Regions from separate parts of the Synechococcus sp. TAK9802 genome, predicted to be linked through region 1. Evidence: predicted binding sites of a transcription regulator. Region 1 holds the regulator's gene; each other region holds the start of a gene.
The links. The regulator NtcA, encoded in region 1, controls nitrogen genes in cyanobacteria. The targets are predictions, from matches to a motif close to GTANCNNNNGNTAC.
Positions count from the first base shown of each region.

Region 1 (6,734 bases):
GGCGGCCTTTCAAAGGTGCTGCCAGAGTGATCGCTGCGGTTGACGTGCGATGACAGGCACCCCGGAGTCTTCGCCCCTGGGCACAGCGCAGCGATGGGTGCTGGTGCTGATTGCGGTGGCTCTGGCCATTGGCCTGGTTGTCCTACGCGGTGGCATTCAGAGCGAAAGCCCGATGGAGCAGCTGGCGAGACGATCCCTCGACCCACAAACAGCGTTAACCAACGGACGCCCAACGCTGATCGAGTTCTACGCCGATTGGTGCCAGGTCTGCAGAGAGATGGCCCCTGCGATGCTGGCTTTGGAGAAGCAATCGCGCGATCGACTCGATGTTGTTCTGGTCAACGTCGACAATCCCCGTTGGCAAGATCTGGTTGATCGCTACGACGTCAACGGCATTCCCCAGTTGAACCTGTTCAACGCTGAGGGGGAAGCCAAGGGGCGATCCCTCGGCTTGCGCAGCGCTGAGGAACTCCAGCTACTCACCACAGCACTGCTTGAAAATCAGCCGTTGCCGGCCTTGCCTGGCGTCGGCAACATCAGCCAGCTGCTGACGCCCCCCTCCGCGAACAACGCGATGGCAGGGGCCTCGAGCCCAGCCAACGCGGGGCCCCGCAGCCATGGTTGACACGCCTCGCCATGATCACCACAACTCGTCACTCTGACGCTCCCATGGACCGCTTTCGGGTCGATCTGATCGCAGCTACGCCGAACCCGCAGCAATGCGTATACGCCGCCATGCATCAGGACTACAGCGAAGGATTCGTGGCCGGAGATCGTGCCAACTGGCCCGATGAGCAGCGGGCTGGAGAGATCTGTGTGAAACGCCTGCTGTCTGGAGAACGAGGCCACTACGGCCCGATGGAGCATGCGCAGATCGTGCTGAACGTGGGCTGGTTCCCGCACTCGGTGATGCAGCAGGCCCGCACCCACCGGGTTGGGGTGAGCTTCGATGTGCAGTCGATGCGTTACACCGGTGAACGCATCTGCCGTGCAGCGGATGGAGCCCTTGAGCTGGAAGAGGTGTTCTATCTGCGGCCCATCGGCGAGTACAGCGATCGGAAGGGCAAGAAATACGCCTACACCGAAGCACTACGCCAACAGGATCTTGATCTCTGCCGGAGCGCCGCCGAGCGCTACAGGGATCTGCTCAGGGCGGGCTTCGCCGAGGAGCACGCCCGCGGCATCCTTCCCTTCGACTACCGCCAGCATTTTGTGGTGAGCTTCAGCCTGCGGGCGTTCCTGCACTTCATGGATCTGCGGGCCAAGCTCGATGCCCAGCTGGAGATCCGCCAGCTCTGTGATCTGATGTGGCCCCACATGGTGGAGTGGGCCCCTGAATTTGCAGCCTGGTACGAAAAAAGCAGGCTGCACCGGGCGCGTTTGGCCCCCTAAACAGAGAGCACTAAACCTTGGCCAGCGTCACCCGTTCCGGTTGGTGCTGGTACTTGCCTTGTCGATCGCTATAGGTGGTCGAGCAGGGATCACCCTCAAAAAACAGCAGCTGACAGATGCCCTCATCGGCATAGATACGGCAGTCAGCACCGGAACTGTTGCTGAATTCAAGGGTGAGGTGACCCTCCCAGCTCGCTTCTGCCGGGGTGGTGTTCACGATGATTCCAAGGCGGGCATAAGTGCTCTTGCCCAAGCAGATCACGGTGATGTTGGGGGGAACCCGCAACTTCTCCAGGGCCACACCGAGGCCATAGGAATGGGCCGGGAGAATGAAGTAACGCCCGTCTTCATCCTCATGAAGGGGAGTGGGTTCCAGGTTGGCCGGGTTGAACCGCTTGGGGTTCATAACCGTGCCTGGAACATGCCGGAAGATCAGAAATTCCTGGGGGGAAAGGCGTAGGTCGTAGCCGTAGGAGGAGCAACCAAAACTCAGAACTGGCCGCAGCTTCTGCTCCGGCTCCAGGTGACGGACCAAACCGCTCTGGAATGGCTCGATCATTCCCTGCCCGGCCTGTTCAGTGATCCAGCGATCGCACTTGAGCATCAGAAACCTCGGCGCAACTCCGTGACTTGATCTGCCATCTCCACCACACCGGCGGGGATGGCAGGTCCAGTGATGATCACATCCATCGAAGCGGGCCGCTGCTCAAGGGCTGCAATCACGTCCGCCTCATCCAGGTATCCGAAGGCCACGGCAAGGCCGAGTTCATCCAATACCAGCTGGTCGAGATCTCCCTGGATCAGATGCTGGCGGCAGATGGACCAAACCTCAGCCACCGCCTCGGCACCGCCGGGATGCCCCGGAGAGGGGAGGCAGAGGGGCACTTCCGGCCGCAGCCAGACGAGGCCTCCACAGAGCTGCACCCGGCCGGCCGGTCCCTGCTGCACGCCCCCTTTGAGGAACTGACTGATCAGAACACGACTGCCCAAGCCGGCAGCTCGCATGGCCTGGCTGAGAACACTGGCGAAACTGCCTCGATAAGGCGCCGTATGCACTTGCAGCTGCCCTTCGGGAGCCGCCAGATGTAGGGGTGGCGGATCAGTGACGGCAGGCAAGGGCCTCAGGCCCGCCCGATGCAAGGCCTGCTGATCCCGATCCAGGGAATTTTGGAAGGATTGGGGGTCGGCGAGGCTTGTGGTCATCACGGAAGCATCTGTCCGGGCGACCCCGGCAAGACCTTGAATGTAGCGGCGAGATCACATTCCACAAGGGCATTGACACCACCCATGGTGTTTGGACAGGGCGAGAACCAACCGCCTGCGAGGCTTGACGAACTGCACACCACCGATGAGCCAATCCCCTGAACAACGCACTGATGGCCGTCGCCCGCAGCAGTTGCGACCGTTCTCGGTGACCTGGAATCCCATGGGGTTTGCCTTGAGCTCCCTTGTGGTTCACACCGGCCGAACCGCTGTTCTCTGCAGCGTTTGCTTGGAGGACAAGGTTCCCCGCTGGCGCGAGGGAGAAGGATTGGGATGGCTCAGCGCCGAATACCGGTTGCTGCCCGGATCCACCCCACAGCGGCAATCACGGGAGCTGATGAAACTCTCGGGTCGCACCCAGGAAATTCAGCGGCTGATCGGCCGAAGCCTGCGCGCCGTGATCGACATGGAGCGCCTAGGGGAGCGCACCTTGCTGATCGACTGCGACGTGATCCAAGCGGACGCCGGCACCCGGACGGCCTCGATCACCGGGGCTTGGCTCGCCCTGGACCAAGCCTGCCGATCCCTGGTGGACCAGGGAGTGCTGGAGCAATCACCCCTGATCGATCAGGTGGCGGCTGTATCCGTTGGCTTGGTTGATGGCCAGGCCTTGCTGGATCTGGACTACAGCGAAGACAGCCGAGCCGAGGTGGACCTGAACGTTGTGCAGTCCGGCGATGGCCGTCTGCTGGAAATCCAGGGGACTGCGGAGGGTGCGCCCTTCAGTCGCAGCCAACTCAATGAGCTGCTGGATTTAGCAGAGCCGGGATTGACATCCCTGATGCAGGCGCAACGCCAGGCCTTCAACGAGCACAGCAGCGTTACGTAATAACCGCTACATGGCGGCCACCGCCGGCTCCGTAACTTCGCCACACCAGGGGGTTGTCATGACCAGTAGCCGAGGTTTCAGCCGATACGCCCCGCAGATGGTGGCTCCAGCTCCCAGCGCAGAGCCCGCCAACCGCTCCCTGCTGGAGATCATCAGAGATCTCGATGGCGCCAGCAGTGAACTGGTGGATCGCAACAAGACCATCTTTTTCCCCGGAGATCCCGCAGAACGGGTGTATCTGATCCGCCGGGGAGCCGTTCGTCTGTCCCGCGTCTACGAATCGGGAGAAGAGATCACCGTGGCCCTGCTCCGCGAGAACAGCCTCTTCGGGGTGCTGTCACTGCTGACAGGTCAACGGTCCGACCGCTTCTATCACGCTGTGGCCTTCACTCGGGTCGAAATGGTGACGGCACCAGCGACCTCCGTGAAGGCCGCCATCGAAGCAGACACCAGCGTTGGCCTGCGCTTGCTTCAGGGTCTCTCCAGCCGGATTCTGCAGACCGAGACGATGATTGAAACCCTCACCCATCGGGACATGTCATCCCGGCTGGTGAGCTTCCTGCTGGTGCTTTGCAGGGACTTCGGCGTGGCAGATGAGCTGGGCATCACCATCGACCTGCGCCTGTCCCATCAGGCCATCGCTGAAGCAATTGGCTCAACACGCGTCACAATCACGCGTCTGCTGGGAGACTTGCGTCAATCCGGTCTGGTTCAGATTGACCGCAAGAAAATCACGGTTCTGGATCCGATCGCGCTGGCCAAACGCTTCAGCTAGGCCTGCCATCGCCCGACTTGTGCAGCCATGAGCGGCTGGACACTGATCCTGGTTCTGTTGCTGCTCGGGGGCGTGCTGTCGACCCTGGGCGACCGCTTGGGCAGCCGCGTCGGCAAAGCGCGACTGAGTTTGTTCAGCATGCGCCCACGGCGCACCGCCGTTTTGATCACGGTGTTGACCGGCAGCCTGATCAGCGCACTCTCACTTGGCCTGATGCTTCTGGTGAGCCGGCAGTTGCGGGTGGGCCTGTTTGAACTGGATGCCCTGCAGGAGAAACTCCAGGACAGCCGTCAGCAGCTGGAGGCAGCCGAGCGGGAACGGGACAAGACCCAAACAGAAACCAAACGGATCGCCATTGAGCTCGAGCAATCGCAGCAACGGGCCAACACCCTGCGCCTCGAACTGGCTCCTCTTCAGAAGGAGCTGGCCCAACTCGAAGCCGAACGTGAACGCCTCAGCCAGGACATCACCTCCCGCGATGCGGACATCCAGCGCACGGAAGCCGAACTCAACAGCGTTCGCAGCCACATCCGAGCCGGTGAGCAGGAACTCAAAGAACTGGAACGCAATCTGGTCGCCTTGCGGCGTGGATCTGTGGTGATCAGCAGCGGACAGACCTTGGCAAGAGCAACGGTTCGACTGGATGCTCCGGACCAGGCCAAACAGGCTGTCGACAGGCTGTTGCAGGAGGCCAATCTCAACGCCTACGGGAAAGTGCGGCCTGGCGAAGCACCCGAACGCCAGTTGATCCGCGTTCCGCGCAGCGATGTGGAACGCCTGCAAAGCATCATCCGCAAACCGGAGACCTGGGTGATCTCGCTGCGCTCAGCCACCAATGTGCTGCGAGGTGAAACAGCGGTGTACGCCTTTCCCGAGGTGCGTCCGAACCGGCCGGTGACCCAACGCGGAGACTTGCTGGCCACCACCACACTGCAACCGGATGAACGCACTCCAGAGGGCATTCGCACACGATTGAACCTGCTCCTGGCCTCGGCCTATGCCGAAGTGCAGCGGCGGGGATCCCTGAGCGAAGGCCTTCAGTTCGATGGATCAGCCCTCTCCCAACTGGCCCAGACCCTGATGAAAGGACCCAGCCAAAGCGTGGTCTTGGAGGTGATTTCCGCAGGGGTCAGCGACAGTGCCGATCCTGTCGTCGTCACCATTCAGGCCTCCCCATGAAACGGGTGGCCGTCCTCGATCCAGGCCGCTGCAAATGTGGTCTTGTGCTGGCCGATCTTCAGCTCGGCCTCGTGCGCGAAGGGCATGTGCTGGCCCCGGAGGCCGTCGAACCCTGGCTGGAGCACTGGAATCAAGACCAAGCTCTCGACCGCATCCTGATCGGCGATGGCACGGGAAGCCGAGCATGGATCCAGCGACTGGAACGGCTGGGCCATCTCACTGTGGTTCCAGAGCAGGGAACAACCCTGAGGGCGAGACAGCGTTACTGGGCGCTGTGGCCAGCTCGAGGTTGGCGACGGATGCTGCCGGCAGGACTGCGCATTCCACCGGTGGATCTGGATGCTGTTGCAGCTTTGGTGATGCTTGAGGAGCACCTGCAATGCCGCCTGAAATGGCCTGAGCCTGATCCCACGTTCTCGCTCAGAACCTGGCCCGGACCATGAAGGTGTAATCACCCCCCGGTTCCAGCCTGTAATCAGAACGCACCAGAAACCGCCGCAGGGCATCCTCGATCAGGGCACGTCCCAGGGATGGCTCCACCACCAGTTCACCGCGATCAAAGGCCCAGGAAAACTGCCACTCAAACCCTCCAGCAGAAACTTCACCCTCCACGCACTTGGCTTGAAAACACTGGCGGAGCACCCGCAAATGGGCCGTTGTCGCCGGAAGTGCCGGCATCAGTCGACCGGCTCCAGGTCATAGCGGAACCCGTTGATCCAGGTTCCAGCGCGCTCAAAGCTCTGGCGCTGAAGACGTTGAATCCCATCCAGAACAGCATCGAGAACAGCGCCGACACAGGGTTGCTCCGCCTTGCTGAACGGACCAAGAACATGGGACACCGTTCGGGCGCGGCGTTCGGCAGGGTTCTCAGCCGGCGCACCAATGCCGATCCGCAGCCTGGGGAACCCCTGGGTACCGAGATGCTGAATAGTGCTGCGCAAACCGTTGTGCCCGCCGGCACTGCCCTGGGCCCGCAACCGCAAACGACCCAGCGGAAGATCCATGTCGTCCACCAACACCAACAATTGGTGAGGCTCCAGGCCGAACCAATCGAGAGCCGCACGAATGGAACGACCGCTGTCATTCATGTAGGTCTGAGGCATCAGCAAGCGCAGCCGCTGCTCACCAACCCCTGTATCGGCTGCAAGACCGTGCAACTTGGCCTGCTGACGAAAACTGAACCCAGAGCGCTCACCCAAAAGCTCGAGGGCCATGAAGCCGATGTTGTGACGGGTGCCGGCATATTTCACACCCGGATTTCCCAGACCCACCACCAGCTTGAGATCAGTGGTCATA
Region 1 is NZ_CP047937.1:242,312-249,045, reverse strand. It holds gene SynTAK9802_RS01295 (thioredoxin domain-containing protein) at 50-625, shown strand; gene thyX (FAD-dependent thymidylate synthase) at 670-1,392, shown strand; gene dcd (dCTP deaminase) at 1,403-1,996, opposite strand; gene SynTAK9802_RS01280 (cob(I)yrinic acid a,c-diamide adenosyltransferase) at 1,996-2,595, opposite strand; gene rph (ribonuclease PH) at 2,741-3,484, shown strand; gene ntcA (global nitrogen regulator NtcA) at 3,543-4,259, shown strand; gene SynTAK9802_RS01265 (DUF3084 domain-containing protein) at 4,287-5,438, shown strand; gene SynTAK9802_RS01260 (resolvase) at 5,435-5,881, shown strand; gene SynTAK9802_RS01255 (DUF3146 family protein) at 5,859-6,116, opposite strand; gene pth (aminoacyl-tRNA hydrolase) at 6,116-6,733, opposite strand.

Region 2 (6,734 bases), 920 kb from region 1:
GGTTTCCTTGGGCAGATCCCGCACATTGCGCTCGCGGCGTCGATCCCAGGTGGAAGGAAGATCCATCCAAACCTGCGGGTAGCGGCTGACCCAGTCGAGCCAGGGTGCATCAAACAACAACTGCTCGGGGTAGATCCCCTGTTCGGCGTCCTGCCAGTCCTGTTCCTGGAGTTTCTTCATATCCAGCTGCAGCTCTCCAAGAACTTCGGCGGACACGGGCTCCGTTTTCGGCACCGCATCCGGCGCCAACAGCTCCATCAGCTTGGTGCTCAGCTCCTTGTGGGCCAGGCCCGCGATGCTTTTGCCTTGCTGAAGCGTTTGGTACGCAAGCTTGCTCAGGGGCGTTGACGCCATCGCGGATTCAGACAACGAAACCATTCCAACGAATGAGGCGCGCAATCGCGTGGCCAGCTGACCACAAAAAAACCCGCCTCCTTGGAGGCGGGTCGTGGGATGCACGGGCGCTGATCAAGCGTCGTAGTACATGGTGAATTCGTGGGGGTGAGGCCGCTGGCGCAGCTGTTGTACCTCCTCGTACTTCAGGTCGATCCAGTTGTCGATGAAGTCGTCGCTGAACACACCGCCAGCGGTGAGGAAGCCACGATCGGCATTCAACGCTTCCAGGGCACCGTTGAGGGATGCAGGAACCGTGGCGATCTTCGAGAGCTCTTCAGCCGGAAGTTCGAACAGGTCGCGATCTTCGCCATCGCCTGGATCGATCTGGTTCTTGATGCCGTCCAGACCAGCCATCATCATGGCGCTGAAGGCCAGATAGGGGTTGGCGAGGGCATCGCCGGAGCGGAACTCGAGGCGCTTGGCCTTCGGGCTCGGGCCGGTGAGCGGGATCCGCACGGCGGCAGAGCGGTTGCCCTCGGAGTAGACGAGGTTCACCGGGGCTTCGAAACCGGGCACCAGACGCTTGTAGCTGTTGGTGGTGGGGTTGGTGAAGGCCAGGAAGGCGGGGGCGTGCTTGAGGATGCCACCGATGTACCAGCGGGCCGTCTGCGAGAGGTTGGCGTAGGTGCCTTCGCCGAAGAACAGGGGCTGACCGCCTTTCCAGAGGCTCTGGTGCACGTGCATGCCGGAGCCGTTGTCGTTGAAGACCGGCTTGGGCATGAAGGTGGCCGTCTTGCCGTACTTCTTGGCCACGTTGCGCACGACGTACTTGTACGTCATCACGTTGTCGGCGGCCTGGATCAGCTCAGCAAATTTCATGCCGAGTTCGTGCTGACCCGCGCCTGCCACCTCGTGGTGGTGCTTCTCGGTGGGAATGCCCAGCTGACCCATCAGCAGGAGCATCTCGGAGCGGATGTCCTGGGCGGTGTCGTTGGGAGCGACAGGGAAGTAGCCCTCCTTCTCCTGAATCTTGTAGGCGAGGTTGCCGCCTTCTTCGATCCGTCCGGTGTTCCAGCCCGCTTCGATCGTGTCGACGCTGTAGAAGGATCCCCCTTCAGCCGAGTTGTAGCGGACGTCGTCGAAGAGGAAGAACTCCGGCTCAGGACCGAAGAAGGCCATGTCGGCCAGGCCGGTGCTGGCCAGATGATTGAGTGCCCGCTGGGCCAGGGCACGGGGGCAGCGCTCGTAGGGCTGGCCGGTGCGTGGCTCCTGAATCGAGCAGATCATGCTCAGGGTTTTGTGCCGGTAGAAGGGGTCCACCCAAGCCGTGTTGGCGTCCGGCACCATGGCCATGTCGGAGGCCTGGATGCCTTTCCAGCCGCGGATGGATGAGCCGTCAAAAGCGAGGCCCTCAGTGAAGGATTCTTCCTCCAGCAGATCGGTGCACACCGTCAGGTGCTGCCACTTGCCGTGCAGATCGGTGAATTTGAGGTCGATCAGTTCGATGCCTTCGTCCTTGATCTGGCGCAGGACGTCCTGGGGGGATTTCGACATAAGAAGGGACTGCTCGACTGAATTGTGCAGTGATGTGACCGTATACAGCCACAAGACACCATTTTGTATCAAGGGGTACGTTTCGGCTGCTGGAAGGCGACTGCGTAACCGTTTCTGTCAACTTGGCTGAAATGCAGGCATGCCAAAGGATCTGCCCGCCTCAACGGTGTTAGCTTCCGCTGGGGATCCTCTGGAGATTCAGGGACATGCGCGATGCAATCAGCGGTCTGATCGGTCGTTACGACCAGCTGGGTCGCTATTTCGACCGCCCGGCGATCGACAGCATCAATGTGTATCTGGATGAATCCGCGCTGCGGATTCAGGCCGTAGAGCTGATCAACGGATCCTCGGCCGAGATTGTGCGTGAGGCCAGCCAGCGCCTGTTCCGGGATGAACCCGACCTTTTGCTGCCTGGCGGCAACGCCTACACCACCCGTCGGCTCGCCGCCTGCCTGCGGGATATGGATTATTTCCTGCGTTACGCCAGCTACGCCCTCGTGGCAGGTGACTCCACGATCCTCAATGAGCGTGTGCTGAACGGACTCGACGACACCTACAAGAGTCTCGGCGTTCCCACCGGCCCAACGGTCCGCAGCATCGTTTTGCTGGGAGAGGTTGTTTCCGAGATGCTTCTGGCCAACGGTGCTGCATCCGATCAGCTCGCCACCGTTCTTCAGCCGTTCGATCACCTGGCCAAGGGCCTGGGTGAAACCAATGTGCGCCAGCGCTGATCCAGCACGCTCAACGCAAGATCTGAACAGATTGCAATCAAGCCTCCCTTACCCCTTCCAAGGGGCGTGACTGCGTAGGCTCAACATTCGAACCAATAAACAGGGCTTTGGCGACGACGAACTCACTCCTCTCTGTTGACGATCGTCACCGCAAAGCCTTTGCACCGATCGGCACACCCGACCGCCTCCTGCTTGGACCAGGCCCCTCCAACGCCCATCCAACAGTTCTGAAGGCTCTGTCGCGAACCCCGATTGGTCACCTTGATCCTCTCTATGTGGATCTGATGGGCGAAGTGCAGGAACTGCTGCGTTACGCCTGGCAGACCGACAACCGCCTCACGCTTCCGATGAGCGGCACCGGCAGTGCTGCCATGGAGGCAACCATTGCCAACACCGTCGAGCCTGGAGACACCGTTTTGGTGGCGGTGAAGGGATACTTCGGCCTGCGACTGGCTGACATGGCCGGCCGCTATCGCGCTGAGGTGAAAACCATTGAAAAGCCCTGGGGTGAGTGGTTTTCCCTCGATGAGCTGGAAGCTGCACTGATTGAGCACAAGCCCGCCATCCTGGCGATGGTCCATGCAGAAACCTCAACGGGTGTCTGCCAACCCATGGAGGGCATCGGCGACCTCTGCCGGAAGCATGACTGCCTTCTGCTGCTCGACACCGTCACCTCTCTGGGGGGCGTTCCGCTATACATCGATGAGTGGAAAGTCGATCTCGCCTACAGCTGCAGCCAGAAGGGCCTGAGCTGCCCTCCCGGTCTCGGACCCTTCACCATGGGCCCTCGTGCTGAGGCCAAGATGACAGCCCGTCAAGGCAAGGTGCCCAACTGGTATCTGGACGTCTCCTTGCTGAACCAGTACTGGGGCAGCGACCGCGTCTATCACCACACCGCGCCGGTCAACATGAATTTCGGCATGCGTGAGGCCCTGCGTCTCCTGGCTGAAGAAGGTCTCGACCAGGCCTGGGCACGCCATCGCAGCAATGCGGAGATGCTCTGGAACGGGCTGGAAAGTCTCGGCCTTTCGATGCATGTGCCGGCCGAGCGCCGACTGCCCACCCTCACCACAGTTCGTATTCCTGAAGGTGTGGATGGCAAGGCCTTCAGTCAGCACCTGCTCAACAACCACGGCATTGAAGTTGGTGGTGGACTCGGCAGCCTGGCCGGCAAAATCTGGCGCATCGGCCTGATGGGGTACAACTCCACCCCTGAAAACGTGAACCGTCTGCTCAACCTGTTCGAGACAGAGCTGCCTCGCTTCAGCGGTTCCGTCGCCGCCGCCGCCTGAACCAGCGTTCCAGCTGCTCCCTCGCCTCGGGTTCACGCACGCCCTGAATCACGTTCATGTGGTGATGTGCACTGGCATGGGTGGAGAGGTCCAGGCTTCCCCCCAGGCCACCGCGCTTGGGATCTGACGCCGCAAAAATCACGGTTCCCATGCGGGCCTGCACCAAGGCCCCCGCACACATGGGGCAGGGTTCGAGGGTGACGATCAGGGTGCAGCTGTTGAATCTCCAGTCGTTCTGAACGATCGCTGCCTGTTGCAAGGCCACAAGTTCGGCATGCCCGAGGGGATCCCTGTCGTTCTGTCGCCTGTTCCGTCCATGGCCGATGGCCAGGCCCTGTGCATCCAGGATCACTGCGGCCACAGGAACTTCTCCTTCTGCTCCAGCCTCCTCCGCGCGCTGGAGCAGAACATCCATCCAGCGAGTGAACTCATCCCGCTGATCCACTGCTGTTCCACGTTGTCCTTTGAGCACCATCCCACGAGACGCGAAGATCGGTGCAGTTCACGGGTCTCCGTTGCAAGCCTGTTCCGAGTCTCAGCACCCACCGGATCGGCTTGCTCCGTTCGCCATCCCCTCGGCCGAAGACCCGGTGCTGAAGAACTTCCTGCATCGCAGTTCGGATCTGCTCTGCCGTTGGATCGGCTCCGCTGATCGATCAAGCCCGGTCCCCGTCATGCGGCCCTTGCCTGACGTGGCACCAGGGCTTGAAGGGGCCAGCGTTGAATCGCTGCTCAGTGATCTTCAGCAGGTGATGGATGGGGCGTATCAGCCGTCCCATCCCGGTGCCCTCGCCCATCTCGATCCGCCCCCGCTGACCGCGTCGATTGCGGCGGAATTGGTCTGTGCAGGTCTCAACAACAACCTCCTGGCCGAGGAGCTTTCGCCTGGTCTGACCGGCCTGGAACATGACCTCTGCCGCTGGTTCTGCCACAGGATTGGCTTGCCCGCCGGTTCCGGAGGGGTACTGGCCAGCGGCGGGACCCTGAGCAATCTCATGGCCCTGGTGGCCGCACGGGCGGCGTTGAAGGCCAGCCATCGGGATCCTGTGCTGCTTTGCAGCCAAGACGCTCACGTCTCGATCAACAAGGCGGCAAAGGTGATGGGGCTGGCGGATGATGCCCTTCAGACGCTGCCCGTGGCCGCGGATGGTGGCCTTTGCCTCGAGGCTTTGGCCAAGCGTTTGAGAGCTCTGCAAGCGGAGGGGCGACCTTGTCTGGCGGTGGTGGCCACGGCCGGCACCACGGTGCGTGGAGCCATTGATCCTCTCTCGGATCTAGCAACCCTCTGCCGTGATGCCGGAGTCTGGTTGCACGTTGATGCGGCCATCGGCGGTGTGTTCGCCCTCACGGCTCGCCATGCCTCTCTGATGGATGGCATGGAATCTGCCGATTCGATCACGCTGAATCCCCAGAAATTGCTGGGCATCACCAAGGCGTCATCCCTGCTGTTGCTTCGGGATCGAACCCATCTGCGTCAAGCCTTTTCAACAGGATTGCCCTACATGGAGGCGCCCAGGGGGATGGATCACGGCGGGGAGATCGGCTTGCAGGGCACCCGACCTGCGGAGATCCTCAAGCTTTGGCTGGGCCTACGCCAGTTGGGCGAGGCGGGCATCGAAGCAACGCTCAGCGGAGCTTTGCAACGGCGAACCGCCTTCGCAGCCCAATTGGACCCGGAGAAGTTCACGTTGCTGGCGGGTGACCTGCACCTGCTGGCCTTTCATCCCAAACATGGAGATGCTGCTGCAGCCGGCCGTTGGAGTGAAGACACCCGGCAAATGCTGCTGTCTCACGGCTACATGCTGTCGCGACCGTTCTACGGCGACCGTTTCTGCCTCAAGGCGGTTTTTGGAAACCCCCACACCACGGCTCAGCACCTCAGCGACCTGTCGGGACGACTAAATGAATCGCTGGCTCCAGCCTGATCGTTCACAATCGCCATCGTTCGAGACGCTTCGATGCCGGAACAGCAGCAGGGTTCACGCTGGGTTGCCATCGTCACCGGGGCGATCTCCGTGGCGATTGGTGTGCTCTATCTGCTTCTGATCACCGTTCTGGATGCCCGGGGGCCGATGCTTCCCCCTCCTGCTGAGGCCCTGGCCGGGGGGGAAGACGTCCCGCCGCCGACTGCTGAAGCGGTTCAACCACTTGCCGCATGGCACTGGCCAGAAAGCGCTGCAGTGAGAGTTCCCGCCGGTTGAGCTCAAAGGCCTGTTGAACCACGGTCTGCATGCCACCGTCACCCCAGTCCTGGTCCTGTTCGAAGTAGCGCATGAAACTGCTTCCGGCGATTCGGGTGAGCCATGCGGTCACCACCCCCTGGAGCACCTGCCCCAGCACCAGAGTGGGCAAGCTCAGGCTCAGGCTGGTGCCCAGCAAGCTCATGGCACCTTTGACGATGCCCAACTTGCCCAGGGTCTGTCCAAGGGACAGGGCCAGATCCTTGGCGCGATCACGGGACATCTCGACCCCATAGATCTTGGCCATCTCCAGGATCATCTGGGCATTCACCGCTGCGGTGCTCAACAGATCCACCCCGGGCAGCGGATTGGCAGCGACAATCCCCGCTCCCATCCAGCTGTAGCGGTCAATGCAGCGTTTGGCCTCCCGAGACCGCTGGTCGTTCAACAGGTCACGCCCGCGGCTGTCGAGGGATCGGCACTGCAGAAGGATGTTGTCGGCAATCAATTCCTCCCCCTCGGCGTGCAGCACAACGGCGAGGCGCTGCAGCAGATAGCTGACGTCAGGCAGCGGCTGCAGCGGGCGACGGCCGGGTTGAGGAATCGATTGAGGAGAGGCGCTGCAGGCCACCACATCAGCA
Region 2 is NZ_CP047937.1:1,166,728-1,173,461, reverse strand. It holds gene SynTAK9802_RS06770 (class I SAM-dependent methyltransferase) at 1-354, opposite strand, end outside; gene glnA (type I glutamate--ammonia ligase) at 469-1,890, opposite strand; gene SynTAK9802_RS06760 (allophycocyanin subunit beta) at 2,097-2,621, shown strand; gene SynTAK9802_RS06755 (alanine--glyoxylate aminotransferase family protein) at 2,729-3,913, shown strand; gene SynTAK9802_RS06750 (nucleoside deaminase) at 3,885-4,388, opposite strand; gene SynTAK9802_RS06745 (aminotransferase class V-fold PLP-dependent enzyme) at 4,429-5,838, shown strand; gene SynTAK9802_RS06740 (YcjF family protein) at 5,960-6,734, opposite strand, start outside.
Region 2: the regulator NtcA is predicted to act here: its motif matches at 1,956-1,969, upstream of glnA (type I glutamate--ammonia ligase).

Region 3 (6,734 bases), 310 kb from region 1:
TCACTGTTTGTTCCCGAGGGACCGCTGAAGCTGCCGCTCACGGCTGCGGTGAGTTCTGGCTTGGAGGAGGTGGCCAGCACCACATAGCGCTCGTTGACTTCCATCCCGGCACTGGGGTCAAAGCCCCGCCAGCCCGCCCCCGGCAGGTAAACCTCCGTCCAGGCATGCAGGTCGTACTCCTTTGGGGGAGGTTCCTGCAGTTGATAGCCGCTCACGAAGCGGGCCGGAAGACCCACCACGCGGCAGCAGGCCACCATCAGCATGGCCAGATCACGGCAGGAGCCGATCCGTTCGCGCAGGGTTCGGCCCGCCGGCCAGGCGGGTCCCACATGGCGTTGGGTGTATTTCACCCGCTCTTGAATCAGTTCAATCAGTTGCTTCAGAAAGGCCAGGGTCTGCTGGTTGCTGCCCATCAGGGCTTCCTGGGTGAGGTCGATGGCCGAGGGTTCGTGCTGGCCGTTGGGCAACCAGCCCTCCAGGGCGCCCTGCAGATCGCTGTTGAGCTGGCCGCGTGGGTAGGGCAGGGGTGGTTCTAGTCCGTTGAAGCAGCTCTCCAGCGGGGTTGCCGGTCGGGTCTCCACCAGGCTGCGGGCCTCAAAGATCAGTTCCTCAGTGCTGCCGAGAAAGCGGAGCCGTTGGATTTCATCGCCGCTGGCGGCCACCAGTTCCCGACGTTGCTCCGGTTCCGGCAGCACGTTGAGTTGGTGCTCCAGCAGGGTCTGAAACCCCTGCCCTCGAGGCCTCAGGCAAAGGCGATGTTCCCCGAGGAACACCGGGGCGTCATACCGATACGTCAGGCGGTGAACGATGAGAGCGCGCATGCGGGATCGGTGGGGATGGAATGGAGGTCCGCGCTGGTGAAGTAGCGGGTCTGGATCAGGTTGTGGAGTTGGTTGAGGTCCTGCTGAAGCTGGTCAATGGCTTCATGCAGACCGGCTTCGATCAGGTTGTCGATCCGCACATAGCTCCAGCGGGCTAGGAGCTGTCCGCGCAAACAGTCGAGGTCATTCGGCGTGTCTTGGGTCGGGAGCTGCTGGATCTGTTGCAAGGTGTCGCTGATGCCCTGCAGGCAGTACCGCACCGATCGAGGAAAGCTGGGATCCAGCAGCAAAAAGCGGGCCACAGATGCAGGACTGATCGCTTGCTGCATGCTTTGGCGGTACATCTGATAAGCGCCCGCTGTGCGCAGCAGGGTGATCCACTGCAGTTCGTCCAGCACGCCACCCACCTCCTCAGGGGAGGGCAGCAGCAGGAAGTATTTGACGTCGAGGATGCGGGAGGTTTTGTCGGCGCGTTCGATCAGACGACCCAGCTGGCTGAACAGCCAGCTCAGATCGCGGCTCAGGGTGGTGTCGGTGATCCCGTACACGAGCTGGCAGCCGCGGCGGATGATCCGCAGTTGTTCCTGCACCGGTTCGCGCCAGATGTCTTCGTCGTCCTGCAGGCTCCAGTGCAGATCATTGATCTGCTCCCACATCTCCGTGGTGATTACATCCCGGATCTGTCGTGCGTTCTCCCGGGCCACCGCAATGCAGCTCACGATGCTGTTGGGGTTGCTGCGGTCCCGCAGCAGGAAGTGCACCACCTGTTTGGGCGTGGCATCGGGGTAGGCCGTATCGAAGCGCTGGCGATCCCCCGTCACCTCCACCAGCGGCAGCCACGGTTCGGCGCTGCCCGGAGGACAGTCCAGCGCCATCGCCTCACTCACTTCCAGAAAGCGCGAGATGTTTTCGGCGCGTTCCAGATAGCGGTTGATCCAGTAGAGCGAATCGGCAACGCGGCTCAGCACGGCACCGCCTCCTGGGGTTGCGGTGTCGCCATCCGTTGGTCGTCGACGATCCAGGTGTCCTTGCAGCCGCCGCCCTGGGACGAATTCACCACCAGCGAGCCCCGCTTGAGGGCCACGCGCGTCAGCCCACCTGGACTCACCCAGCTGCTTGCGCCGCGCAGCACGTAAGGGCGCAGATCAACGTGGCAGGGGTAGAGCTCACCGTCACTGAGGGACGGCACGGTGGAGAGTTGCAGCGTGGGCTGCGCGATGAAGTTGCGGGGATTCGCACGGATCTTCGTGTCGAAGTCCGCCAGCTCCGATCGGCTGGCCTGGGGGCCGATCAGCATTCCGTAGCCCCCAGCTTCCGCCACCGACTTCACTACCAGCTGCTCGAGGTGTTCGAGCACGTAGCGCTGGTCGTCCGGTCGGGCACAGAGATAGGTGGGAACGTTCTCGATGATCGGCTCCTCATCGAGGTAGTAGCGGATCATCGCCGGCACGTGGGAGTAGATCAGCTTGTCGTCGGCGACGCCGGTGCCAGGGGCGTTGGCGATGGCGACCCGTCCTTGCCGCAGCACATCGATCAGGCCCGGCACCCCCAGCATCGAGTCTTTGCGGAACACGGTGGGATCAAGAAAATCATCGTCGATGCGGCGGTAGATCACATCCACGGGCTTGAGGCCGTTGGTGCTGCGCATCCACACCCGGCCGTCTTCGCACACCAGATCGCGCCCCTCCACCAAGTGAATGCCCATTTCTTGGGCCAGGTAGCTGTGTTCGAAATAGGCGCTGTTGAACACCCCGGGCGTCAGGATCGCCACGCGGGGGGTGTCGCTCCAGGGCGCCAGGTCCTGAAGGGTGCGCAGCAGATGGGATGGATAGTCGTCGATCGGTTGAACGGCACGGCCTTCGAACAGGCCAGGGAATAACCGTTTCATCACCCGACGGTTCTCGAGGAAGTAGGCCACACCGGATGGGCAGCGCAGGTTGTCTTCCAGCACCCGCCAGGTGCCATGGCCGTCGCGGATCAGGTCGAGCCCGGAGATGTGGCACCAGTGGTTGAGGGGCAGGCTGATGCCCTGCATCTGAGGTCGCCAACCGGAGGAGCTCTCAACGTCTTCCCGTGGGATCACACCGTCGTTGAGGATCTGCTGGGGGCCATAGATGTCGGCGAGGAAGCAGTCGATGGCTTCCAGGCGTTGCAGCAATCCCCGCTCCAGGGTGATCCAGTCGCTGCGGCCGATCAGCCGAGGCAAGGGATCGAAGGGGAGAATTCGTTCGCTGCCTTTGAGCCCGGAATCGTTGAGGCGGAAGGTGGCGCCGAGGCGACGCAGCAGCTGGCTGGCTGAGGCATGGCTGCGGTTGAGCTCGGGCAATCCCATCTGCCCCAGTGATGTGAGCAACGTGGCTAGGTCGTCACGCGGCCTTGCTGTTTCACCGCAGAAATATTCGTCGAAGCCGACCGTGGGTTTGTAGTCGGTAAACATCCCGATGGAATGGGGTTTGGCATCCAACGCGTCGCCCCAACCCCCCTCGGGTTGTTGTTGCTACACATTCCGCAATTTCAGGCGACCGAGCGCTGATCGCCTGATGTTTGGGTATCCGAAGGCACCTAAATCGAAGGCGACAGCCGGAGCTGGGAAGCCTCTTTTGCTTACCTGTTTCTGGAGTTCAAACGCCCTTCGCCTTGGATGAATTGCTCTGGGCGCGTCTGATCTTTGCCCTTGGTGCCGTTGTGACTGCGGCGACGGTGGTGATGATTCTGCGCGGACACCTGTACTGGAATCGCAGGGGGTCGACGGATGTCCGCTGACTCGGTTCCCTTCCTTCAGCCCGGGATCGCCTGGGCGTTGGTGGTGCTGTTCTCTGTTCTGTGGGTGGCGCTGGGGATTGCCTGGGGCCGGCGCGGTCAAGGCAATGCCGACGACTACATGCTGGCGGGGCGCAACATCGGGCTGGCCCTGAGTACGGCCACGTTGATGGCCTCTTGGGTCACCGGCAACACCACCCTGCTCGCCCCTGAATTCGGCTACAAAACCGGCCTTTGGGGCATGTTCAGCTATGCCCTGGCCGGGCTTGGCCTGATTCTGTTCGCCCCCCCTGGCCTCGCGGATCAAGCAGTTGATGCCCAACGGGCGCACCAGCGGCGACTTCATTCGCCTGCGCTACGGGCGTCTGGCCTGGTGGGTGTTCATGTTGATCACCGCGATCTACACCCTGGGCTTTCTGATGACCCAGGCGATGGGTGCTGGCCTGCTGCTGCAGGCCCTTTCAGGCTTCGATTACCACGTGGGAATGGTGGTGGTGATTGGTGTTGCCACCGTCTACACCCTGTTCGGCGGAATGCGGGCTGTGATCGGCACCGATTTCATTCAGTCGCTATTGATCATGGTGTTGCTGGCGGTGGTGGCGGTGCTTGCCTTCCGTCAATTCCCGATGCCTGAGGTGCATGCCTCCTTGCTGGCCCGGCATCCCGATCGGCTTGATCTGCTGCTGCCGGCGGGCTTGTTGATCGCCTGGAATTCCGCCCTCTTTTCGATGGGCGAGGTGTTTCACAACAACATCTGGTGGTCCCGGGTGTTCGCCAGCCGGCGCTCGGTGGTGATGACCTCCTTCGTGTTGGGGGGAATCGCCTGGATGAGCGTGCCGATGGTGACGGGCTCCATCGGACTGGTGGCCCTGGCCCGTGAGTTGCCTCTCGAGCAGGTGAACATGGTGTTCCCTGTGATGGCAGCTGATCTGCTCGGGGCGGGTGGCGCAGCCTTGGTGTTTGTGGTGGTGTTTGCCTCGCTCACCTCCACCCTCGATTCCCTGCTGGCATCCACCGCCGATCTGTTGGCGGAGGATGTGTACTTCCGCCTGTTGAGGCCCCAGGCCAGCGACCTGCAGCTCAAGCAGGCGGCGCGGTTGATGGTGGTGGGATTGGCCGTCATCACCCTGGCGCTGTCCTGGCCGCGGCTGGATTCGCTGGCGTCGGTGCTCTTCTTCACCGGTGCCCTGGTGGCCTCCACGGTCTGGCCTGTGGCGTGTGGCCTCTACTGGCGCACGGCCAACCGCACGGCTGCCATTGCGGCCATGCTTTCCGGCAGCGTTGTGGGCCTGCTCGCCTATGTGCTGATCGCGCCCTACTGCGCTGCGGTGTTTTCGGCGGCCGTGTCGGCGGTTGTGATGCTTATGGGCAGTCGGTTCTGGCCGGAACGCTTCGACTTCACCTTGTTGCAGGAGGAGGGATGATCCAAACGCTTCCTTTAATGGCCGGCCTCGTTGGTCTGTCTGGCTTTCAGGCTCTGCTTGTGGCCAGTCAGTTCGCCCTGGTGCTGTCGGTGCTCGTGCTGCTGCTGATCTGGTGGGTGGAGTGGCGCAATGGCCGGGTTTGGTGATGTCTCCTTTAGCCGTCCACCCCAGCACAATCCTTTCCGGATCTTTGCTTAAGAAGCTGCTTCTTCGTGGACGCAGCAGTGTGGTTGTTGTTACCGGTAAAAGATGTAGTTCCTGGCTTCAGCACTCGTTTTGGCAAACAGAGTGTTGATCCGATCCCGCTATGGCACAGGCCAAAACAGCAGTTGTAGACGCGTCTTCGGTTCAGATTCGGTTTGAGCCGATGGGGCCCGATGTCTACGGGCAGAACCAACCCCAGGAGTTGCTGGCTGCCATTGCTGAAGATGTTGAACCTTTGAAGGATTTGGTGGATCAGCACGTGGTGTCGATCCAACCGTTTCGCTCCGAGGTTTTGTTGCAGGTGTTTCGCCTGGCGGCGAAGTTTGAGAGCAATCCAGATCGCTATTGCCGTCACAACACGCCGCTCACCGGCAAGATTCTGATCAACGCGTTTTACGAACCAAGCACGCGAACCCGGCTGTCCTTTGACAGTGCCTGGCACCGACTCGGCGGTACCTCCATCAACATCACCGATAGGGCCACCACAGGGATCGCCAAGGGCGAGTCTCTCGAAGATGTCGCCCATATGTTCAACAACTACGGCGATTGTGTGGTGCTTCGGGACAGCGATCCCGGTGCCGTTTACGCGATGACGTCCACCCTTCGGATCCCGATCATCAACGCTGGAAATGGGATCGATGAGCATCCCACCCAGGCGATGGCCGATCTGTACACGATCTTCAAGTGGCGCCCCAAGCTTGCTGAAGCTGAAGTGGCACCCGCTGACCGGATTCGCATTGGGATCGTCGGAATCCCTTCGCGGATGCGAACGGTTCGCTCCCTGTTGAGGATCCTGGCCAAATTCCCGCAGACCGTGGACGAGGTGGTGGTGATTCACGCCCCCGAGTTGGAGCCGGATCAGCCGCTGTTCGACCCAGGACAGTTGGAGGAGCTTGAAGCTTGTGGGATGAAGGTGCGCTCCAGCACCGATCTTCAGGCTGAAGTGCCCGACTTGGATGTCGTTTACATCAATGCCATTGCCTGGGTCGGCGACTCCTATGAAGTACACGGCGGAGGATTCCGCCTCACCCGCGACATGCCGTTCAAACCGGAAGCGATCGTGCTCCATCCCTTGGCGCGGGGAGCGGAACTCAGCACCTGCCTGGATGACACGCCACACAACTGGTATTTCAGCCAGGCCAGGGGAGCTGTGTTCCTGCGGATGGCCCTGCTCACCTGCATGGTGGATCGGGCGGAACGCGTGATGGATGTGATCTGAGGTGGGCTGATGTGTGGAATTGGCGGTGTTTTCAATGCCGACCGTCAACAGACGGTGGATCGCCAGCTGCTGGTCAACATGGCGGCGATTCAGGCCCATCGCGGGCCCGATGGCTTCGGGGTTGAGGTGCTCGATCAGGCCGGCGTCGGCTTCTGCCATGCCCGCCTTTCGATCATTGACCTGAATGAGTCACGGGCTCGGCAGCCCTTCCTCACCGATGACGGCGAGGTGCTGATGGCCCACAACGGTGAGTTCTACGACTTCCAGCGGATCAGGGCTGACCTCACCGCCCAGGGTGTGCGCTTC
Region 3 is NZ_CP047937.1:2,122,099-2,128,832, reverse strand. It holds gene SynTAK9802_RS12150 (transglutaminase family protein) at 1-821, opposite strand, end outside; gene SynTAK9802_RS12145 (alpha-E domain-containing protein) at 794-1,789, opposite strand; gene SynTAK9802_RS12140 (circularly permuted type 2 ATP-grasp protein) at 1,783-3,258, opposite strand; partial or broken gene SynTAK9802_RS12135 (sodium:solute symporter family protein) at 3,574-5,005, shown strand; gene SynTAK9802_RS12700 (hypothetical protein) at 5,023-5,151, shown strand; gene SynTAK9802_RS12130 (aspartate carbamoyltransferase) at 5,313-6,428, shown strand; gene asnB (asparagine synthase (glutamine-hydrolyzing)) at 6,438-6,734, shown strand, end outside.
Region 3: the regulator NtcA is predicted to act here: its motif matches at 3,370-3,383, upstream of SynTAK9802_RS12140 (circularly permuted type 2 ATP-grasp protein).